DNA from 2 places in the Allobosea sp. NPDC055594 genome. Region 2 is predicted to be linked to the other one. Evidence: predicted binding sites of a transcription regulator. Region 2 holds the regulator's gene; the other holds the start of a gene.
The links. The regulator PhoB, encoded in region 2, activates phosphate uptake and scavenging genes when phosphate is short. The targets are predictions, from matches to a motif close to TGTCATNNANCTGTCAT.
Positions count from the first base shown of each region.

Region 1 (4,208 bases), 180 kb from region 2:
GAATTGCGGCGCGGCGTCTTCATCTCGCGGATCCGCCGGCTCGGCCAGAACATCCCCGCCTTGCCGGGCACCATCCTGGAACAGGGCGACATCCTGACCCTGTACGGTACGGAGGATGCGATCGCCCGCGCCGGCCCGGAGCTCGGCCATCTGCTCTCGCCCAGCGCGGCGACCGATTTCGTCATGCTCGGGCTCGGCATCGTCGCCGGGCTCCTGCTCGGCGAGCTCAGCCTGAAGATCGGGGCGCTCGACCTCACCCTCGGCACGGGCGGCGGGGCGCTGGTCTCCGGCCTGGTCTTCGGCTGGCTGCACATGCACCGGCCGCAGAGCGGCGCGATCCCGTCCGAGGCCGCCGCCTTCATGAAGGATTTCGGGCTGGCGACCTTCATCGCCGCAGTCGGGCTTTCGGTCGGGCCGGACGCCTTCGCCCTGCTCAAGCAATACGGGCTCGTCCTGCCGGTGCTCTCCGTCCTGGTCTCGGCCCTGCCGGCGGTGGCCTCGCTCTATATCGGCCATTATCTGCTCAGGATCGAGGGGCCGATCCTGCTCGGCGCCATTGCCGGCCAGCATTGCAGCACGCCCTCGATCAGCGCCCTGGTCTCGCTCGCCGGCAACTCGATCCCGGTGATCGGCTACACCGTGACCTATGCGATCTCGAACGTGCTGCTACCGCTGATGGGGCCTGTCGTGGTCGCCATGGCCGGGCTGATCGGCTGAGCAGCCCGGCGACGGCTTTGCGGCGCGCTCAGCGCCTCGTTTGGCGCCTCACTTGGCGGCGAGCAGTTCCTTGACCTCGATCAGCACCAGCTCGTTGTCGTCGGCCTTCTTCGGGTCGCGCGACGAGGAGAAGGGCAGATTGTTGTCGTTGCCGACGACGATGATGCCCTTGGCGAGATCGACCACGTCGACATTCTCGATGGTGAAGAAGGGGAAGGGCAGCACGCCGTCGATGGCGCCCAGCTTCGCCTTCTTGTCGGGATCGGCAATCTTCATCAGGTCGACATGGCCGATCTTGCGCACGGCCTTGCCGACATTGGCGTCGTTCATCTCGATCTTGACGATGCGCTTGAACTTGGCGAGGTCGTGGAAGCAGTCCGGGCCCTTCTGGCCGGCAGCGCAGGCCTTGTCGGCGGTGCCTTCGCCGTTATCCCTTTCGATGATCAGCGCTGTAGTGCTGTCGATCATATTGAAGTCGCCGATGGCGAGGCCCTTCTGCTCGAGCGGGAAGAACCAGGACCGGCCGGTCCACTTCTCGTTCTGCACGTCGAATTCGAGGATGCGCAGCACTTCCTTGCCGTCGAGCTCCTCATTGCCCTTGGTCTCGGCGTTCCAGAGCGGGCCTTCGAGCAGCGGATAGAGGAAACGACCATCCGGCGACTGCGCCATGCCCTCATAGCCCTTGGAGCGGCGGACATTGAACGCGACCGGCAGGTTCGGGGCAGCCGGCGTGGTGACGGCGAAGTGGTCGGGCGAGCGGGCCGGCTTGCCGTCGATGAGCGTCTCGAACACCGCCTCGACCTTGCCGCTCTGGTCGACGCGGATGAGATAGGGGCCGAACTCCTCGGCGATCCAGATCTTGTCGCCGATCGGCTGGATCGATTCCGGATCGAAATCGGCGCCGGTCAGGTAGCGCTTCTCGGTGCCCTCATTGGCGATGCGGAACGGCACCTTCTTGTCGGAATCGTGCAGGAAGGTGGTCGCCAGGCGCTCGATCTTGCCGCCCTCGAAATCGGCCTTGAGGCGGTGGAAGAACAGCATCGCGTCCGGCGAGTTCGCCTTGGCTCCGAAACCATTGTCGGTCAGCACCAGGAACTCGCCATTGCCCAGCGAACGGATGCCAGAGAAGCCCTGCACCGGCTGGCCGGCGAAGGGAGTCGAAAGGCCGGTCGGGCGCCCGACCGAGGTGCCCATCACCGTGCCGACCTGCTCGACGCGTTTGCCGGGCGTGATGAACTTGCCGGAGACCTTGAGGTCGGCCGGCGCATCGGCCGGGGCCGGGATGATGGTGTTGGCCGGCAGCAAGGCGTGACCGACCAGCTTGGCCGGGAACTCCTTCGAGCCTCCCTGGGACGCATCCTGAGCGCCGGCGAGCATGGTGGACGAGAGAAGCAGGACGGCAGCGAGGCGCAGACGCATGGAGGACTCCGGGTTGGGAAGAGCGGAAGGCCCCCGCTTCGCGCCCGGAGTTTGCAGCCGCGCGACAGCGGCGTGACGCTGGCGCGACAGTTTTTGAGCATTTCCCTGAAACACGGAAATGCTCGATCTCTTTTTCAATCGCATTTTCTTCACGCGAACCGGTGTCCACTTCGCTCGAAAATGCTCTAACCCTGCGCCGCGAAACGGCGGCCGAAGCGCCTGCCGCCATCGGCCGTCGAGACTTCGCCGACCCGCGCCAGCGAAACGAGGACGGCGCGAATGGCCGGGCGGACCTTGAGCCCCTGCCGGAATTGCATGGCGATCGCCTCGGCATCGAGCGGCGCACCGCCCCTGGCCAGGACGGCGAGCACGGCAGCGACCCGCTCGACCGGCTGGGTTGGAAAGGCAGGCAGGCCGGCCGCGGCGGTAGGCAGCGACAAGAGTTCGGCCGCCTCGACCTGCTCGCCCATGCCCCCGCCTTCCCCGAAGCGCGGGCGCTGATAGTCCGGCCGGAGCCAGCGCACCGCGCCGCGCGCTTCCTCGCCGCGCCGCTCGCGGTTGAGGGCGATCAGACGGGAAAGCACCTCCTCCGCTCCGGCATCGGCCGGCCAGCCATAGGCTGCGGCCACCGCGGCATCGATGGCGTCGTGATGCTCGCCGAGGATCAGGACGAGACCGCGGTCGCGGAGATTCTCCTCGCCGGGCGTCAGCGGCAAACCCGCCCGGATCTTGTCATGGACATTGTAGAGCCCGGTCAGCGTCAGCCCGGGATGCGCCGCCAGCACCTGCTTGCGCAAGGCGTCGAGCGCCTCGGCCGGCTCGCGGATCACCTGCTTCTGGCTCTCCGTGGCGTCGGGGAAGGGAAAAGGGTCGAAGCAGCGCGATTTGGAATAGCGCGGCCGGTCCTCCAAGGTCCCGCCTTGCTGCAGGCTCCAGATCGCGTGGAAGTGCGAGGACAGCACGCCGAGATGGAAGGCGTCGGAGAGCGCGACCGCGATGACCATGTTGTCCGGCAGGATCGCCTGGTCGAGGAACTGGAAGACGCGATGCTTGGCGGTTTCGACCGTTGCGATGTAGCGCTGCAGGCCGGAAAGCGCCGGGCGCAATTCGCGGCGCGGTTCCCCGAAGACCCACCAGAGATCGCGATAGGACTGCCGGTTGTTGGCATCGCGGCCAACAAGCCTGCCGGTCGCATCCTTGGCCTCCTTCACCGTCAACTTGACGTGCTGGTAGACCTCCGGGAAGCGCTCGCGGACCTCGCCGGCATCGAGCCCGAGCAGGTCGACGACCAGGGCGCCCCGCGGGCGGGCGGTGAGATCGCGCCCGTTCCGATAGGGCCGGATATGGGCTTCGAGCCCGGGCCGCCGGCCGAGGCCGAGCGCCTGCGCCGCGTCCGGCGAGACGATGAAGCCCGCCCCGTGCAGCTTGACGCCAGGCGAGCACAGGGCCTCGTTTGCAAGCAATGGCCGGGCCTGCGAGGCGTCGGCACCGATGGTGAGGTCGGCATTGATCCGGCCCGCCCGCTCAGCAAAGCCGATCTGCGGCTGATCGCTGTCGAGACCCGTCTCCGCGATGACTTCGAGCAGCCGTCCCTCATGCTGGCCAGCGGCGGCCACCGTCATGGCGATGCGTACCGCGGCGGCGTCCTTGCCGGCCTTGGTCCAGGGATGGTCGGCGACCGCCAGCAGCAGCGAGACCGGGCTCCGCGCATCGAGATGCCGCTCGACCGTGCGGCGCTGGAAGAGCTGGGTGATCGAATTGGTGGTGACGAAACCGAAGCGCCGCAGCGCCGTGCCCGGTGCGGTGAGCAGCGCGGCGGCCCGATCCCACCAGTACATGACGAGGTCGGCGCTCTCGTTCATCTGCGGCCAGGCCAGCCGCAGCGCCGCGACATAGCCGTCGCCGAGGCGCCGGCGCAGGTCCTTGCCGCCGATGAAGGGCGGGTTGCCGACGATGAACTCCGCCTCCGGCCAGGGCGGCGGACGCGGATTGGCCGGCGCGACCTCGCGGCCGGCCTCCACCGAAGGCACCGGCCAATCATCCCAGGTCAGCAGCGCGTCGCCGGGCACGAT
Region 1 covers NZ_JBSHIO010000004.1:156,945-161,152, forward strand. Annotated here, with positions in the region: gene aspT (aspartate-alanine antiporter) at 1-717, shown strand, start outside; gene ACWGRX_RS10285 (esterase-like activity of phytase family protein) at 766-2,136, opposite strand; gene ACWGRX_RS10290 (class I SAM-dependent DNA methyltransferase) at 2,322-4,208, opposite strand, start outside.
Region 1: a site for PhoB is predicted at 2,198-2,214, ahead of ACWGRX_RS10285 (esterase-like activity of phytase family protein). Genes of this name have one in related genera too.

Region 2 (4,208 bases):
ACGAAGACAGGTGAAATCGATGAGCGAAGCTGGAGCCTGGACCGACGAACGCGTCGAACTGCTCAAGAAGCTCTGGAATGACGGACTGAGCGCCAGCCAGATCGCCGGCGAACTCGGCAGCGTCACCCGCAATGCTGTCATCGGCAAGGTCCACCGCCTCGGCCTTTCGGGCCGCGCCAAGAATCCCGGCTCGGCCGCGCCGCGCCCGCGCAAGCCGACGACGCGTCCGCCGGCCCATCCGATGGCGAGCCCTGCCGCCGCGAGCGGCGGCATGACCCGCGGCAACACGGCGCTCGCCCCGCAATTCGTCCCGGAGATCGAGGCGGAACCGGAAGCGGAGCACGTCCCGGCGGCCCCGGCCGAGGAGGTGGTGATCCCGTTCTCCGAGCGCGTCACCATCATGGACCTGCGCGAATATATGTGCCGCTGGCCGATGGGCGACCCGACCTCGCCGGAATTCCGCTTCTGCGGCGGCCGCTCGCTGACCGGCATGCCCTATTGCGGCTATCATGCCCGCATCGCCTACCAGCCGGCGGCCGACCGGCGCCGCGACCGCAGCAAGGTGCGCGCCTGACCCGGCACCCCTGTGTAGAAGAATTGAAGCCGGCCCTCGGGCCGGCTTTTCCATTGGTGGAGAGACGCCGATGCGCACCGCAGAACGTCCCGCGCCCGTCGAATATGCCTGCGCCCTGACGATCCGGGGCGGAGACATCCTGCTCGGACTGAGAGCCCCGCATCGCCGCAACAGACCGTCCTGCTGGGACACGATCGGCGGGCATGTCGAGCCCGACGAGACGATCGAGCAGGCACTGAGACGCGAATTGCAGGAGGAGATCGGTATCGAGCCGACCAGCTTCACGCGCTTGACCACCATCGAGACGACCGAGAGCGACGGCGTCACCCCGGCTCTGTGGCATCTGTTCGCGGTGACCGGCTGGGTGGGCGAAGCCCGGATCAGCAATGACGAGCACAGCGAGATCCGCTGGTTCGACCTCGCCGAGGCCCGCGAGCTGTCGCCGCTCGCCTCGGAAGCCTACCGTCCGGTCTTCGCCCGGCTCGCGGCCAGCTTCGCCGCAGCGCCATGACCAGTTTCGCGATCTATCTGGGGGCCGCGCTGGCCGAGATCGCCGGCTGCTTCTCGTTCTGGGCCTGGCTCAAGCTCGGCAAATCGGCCTGGTGGCTGCTGCCGGGGCTTCTGGCGCTGGCGCTCTTCGCCTGGCTCTTGACGCTGATCGACAGCGCCGCCGCCGGCCGGGCCTTCGCCGCCTATGGCGGGGTCTACATCGTCGCGTCGCTGGGCTGGATGTGGCTGGTCGAGAAGGTGCCGCCGGACCGTTTCGACCTCACGGGCGCAGCCCTTTGCCTCGCCGGCGCAGCGGTGATCGTCGCCGCGCCACGCGGAGCGTCGAACCTCCAGCCCTCATCCTGAGGAGCGATCGCAGATTGCGTCTCGAAGGATGAGGGCAGACTTGGCGCTCAGCTTCGCGCGAACGTCTCGTCGAAGGCGTAGCCGGCGCCGCGCACGGTGCGTAGCGGGTCCTTGGCGTCGTCGGGGGTGATCGCCTTGCGCAGGCGCCCGACATGGACGTCAACGGTGCGCTCGTCGATATAGACGTCGCGGCCCCAGACGGCGTCGAGCAGCTGGGCCCGCGAATAGACCCGGCCCGGGGCCTGCATCAGGAATTCGAGCAGGCGGAACTCGGTCGGACCGAGATGCAATTCGGCGCCTGCCCGGCGCACCCGCCGCGTCGTCCGGTCGAGCTCGAGATCGCCGGCGGTCAGCATGCCGACGACATGGCCGGGCTTGACCCGACGCAGCAGCGCCTGGATGCGGGCGATCAGCTCGGGCAGTGAGAACGGCTTGACCACATAGTCGTCGGCGCCGGTGGCGAGGCCGCGCACCCGCTCGGTCTCCTCGCCGCGCGCCGTCAGCATGATGATCGGCACCCGCTCCGTGTCGCGCCGGGCGCGCAGGCGCCGGCAGAGCTCGATGCCGGAAAGGCCGGGCAGCATCCAGTCGAGCAGGACGAGGTCAGGGGTATGGTCGCGCAAATGCAGCTCGGCATCGTCGCCGCGCGCGACGGTGTCGACCTCGAAGCCCTCGGCCTCGAGATTATAGCGGAGCAGCAGGGTCAGCGGCTCCTCATCCTCGACGATCAGGATGCGTGCAGGCATGTCGAGCCTCCGCTCAGGCGCCCATCCGCTCAGCCATTGGCCGCGGGCAGGTCGACCAGGATGTTGGTGGTGTCGAGCTTGGGCCGGCTCTCCTCCACCGACTGGCCGGTGATCAGGTAATGGATCGTCTCGGCGATGTTGGTGGTGTGATCGCCGATGCGCTCGACGTTCTTGGCGCAGAACAGAAGATGCGTGCAGAAGGTGATGTTGCGCGGATCTTCCATCATATAGGTCAGGAGCTCGCGGAAGAGCGAGGTGTAGAGCGCGTCGATCTCGTCGTCGCGGCGCCAGACCTCCATCGCCTTTTGCTCGTTGCTGGCGGCATAGGCGTCGAGCACGTCCTTGAGCTGCGCCTGGACCAGGCGGCTCATATGCTCGAGCCCGACCACGGCGCGGTGCGGCGGCGAGAACTGGCCGGAGATCGCGACCGCGCGCTTGGCGATGTTCTTGGCGAGGTCGCCGACGCGCTCGATGTCGGCGGCGATGCGGATCGCCGAGATCAGCTCGCGCAGGTCGTTGGCGAGCGGCTGGCGCCGGGCGATGGTCAGCACCGCCTTCTCCTCGACATCGCGCTGGAGGTTGTCGAGCCGCTGGTCGGCGGTGATGACCTTCTGGGCCAGCGCCGTGTCGCGGCGCACCAGCGCCACGGTGGAGTCGCCGAGCATGCGCTCGGACATGCCGCCCATCTCGGCCAGGCTGCGGCGCAGTCCTTCGAGGTCGGCATCATAGGAGCGGACGATATGGTCGGACATCGGGGCGAATCCTTCGAGGGCGAGCGGAACGGCAGGGCTCAGCCGAAGCGGCCGGTGACGTAGTCCTGCGTCTGCTTCTTGTTGGGGTTCATGAAGATAGTGTTGGTCGCGTCGAACTCGACGACCTCGCCGAGATACATGAAGGCGGTGTACTGCGAGACGCGCGCCGCCTGCTGCATGTTGTGGGTGACGATGACGATGGTGAAGTCGCTCTTCAGCTGCTCCAGCAGGTCCTCGATCTTGCCGGTCGAGATCGGGTCGAGGGCCGAGGTCGGCTCGTCGAACAGGATCACCTCGGGCTTCTGGGCGATGGTGCGGGCGATGCACAGGCGCTGCTGCTGGCCGCCGGAGAGCCCCATGCCGGAGCTCTTCAGCTTGTCCTTGACCTCGTCCCACAGGGCGGAGCGGCGCAGCGCGCCCTCGACGCGGTCGTCGAGCTCCGATTTCGGCGGCTTCTCGTAGAGGCGGATGCCGAAGGCGACGTTGTCGTAGATCGACATCGGGAAGGGCGTCGGCTTCTGGAAGACCATGCCGATGCGCGAGCGCAGCTCGTTGACGTCGACATCGTTGGAGATGACGTTGCGGCCGTCGAGCAGGACCTCGCCGGTGGCGCGCTGCTCCGGATAGAGCGAGTAGATCCGGTTGAAGATGCGCAGCAGGGTCGACTTGCCGCAGCCGGAGGGGCCGATCAGCGCGGTGACGTGGCGGTCACGGAAGCTGAGATTGACGTTCTTCAGCGCCTTGTGCTCGCCATAGTAGAAATCGAGGTTCTTCACCGCGATCCGGATCGGCGCCTGGGCGTCGAGGACCTGCGGGCTGAGTTCCAGGGTCGAGAGCATCGACATGTTCCTTCCGATCGGACGTGGTGCTCACTTGCCGCCGCGCACGATGCGCCGGGCGATAAGCGAGAGCAAAAGGATCGAGACGGTGATGATCAGCGAACCGGCCCAGGCGAGCTGCTGCCAGTTCTCGTAAGGGGCCGAGGCGAACTGATAGATCGTCACCGGCAGGTTGGAGACGCCGCCGACGAGGGTCGGCGAGAACCAGAAATTATTGTTCAGCGCGGTGAAGAGCAGCGGCGCCGTCTCGCCGGCGATGCGCGCCAGCGCCAGCAGGATGCCGGTGACCATGCCGGACTTCGCGGCCCGCCAGGTGATCGCGGTGATGACCACCGAAGGCGGGGCGCCGAGCGCAGAGCCGGCCTCGCGCAGCGGCGCCGGGACGAGGCGCAGCATGTCCTCGGTGGTGCGCACGATCACCGGGATCGCGATGATGCCGAGC
Region 2 covers NZ_JBSHIO010000004.1:341,169-345,376, forward strand. Annotated here, with positions in the region: gene ACWGRX_RS11140 (GcrA family cell cycle regulator) at 20-574, shown strand; gene ACWGRX_RS11145 (NUDIX hydrolase) at 645-1,085, shown strand; gene ACWGRX_RS11150 (YnfA family protein) at 1,082-1,429, shown strand; gene phoB (phosphate regulon transcriptional regulator PhoB) at 1,477-2,175, opposite strand; gene phoU (phosphate signaling complex protein PhoU) at 2,205-2,927, opposite strand; gene pstB (phosphate ABC transporter ATP-binding protein PstB) at 2,966-3,772, opposite strand; gene pstA (phosphate ABC transporter permease PstA) at 3,797-4,208, opposite strand, start outside.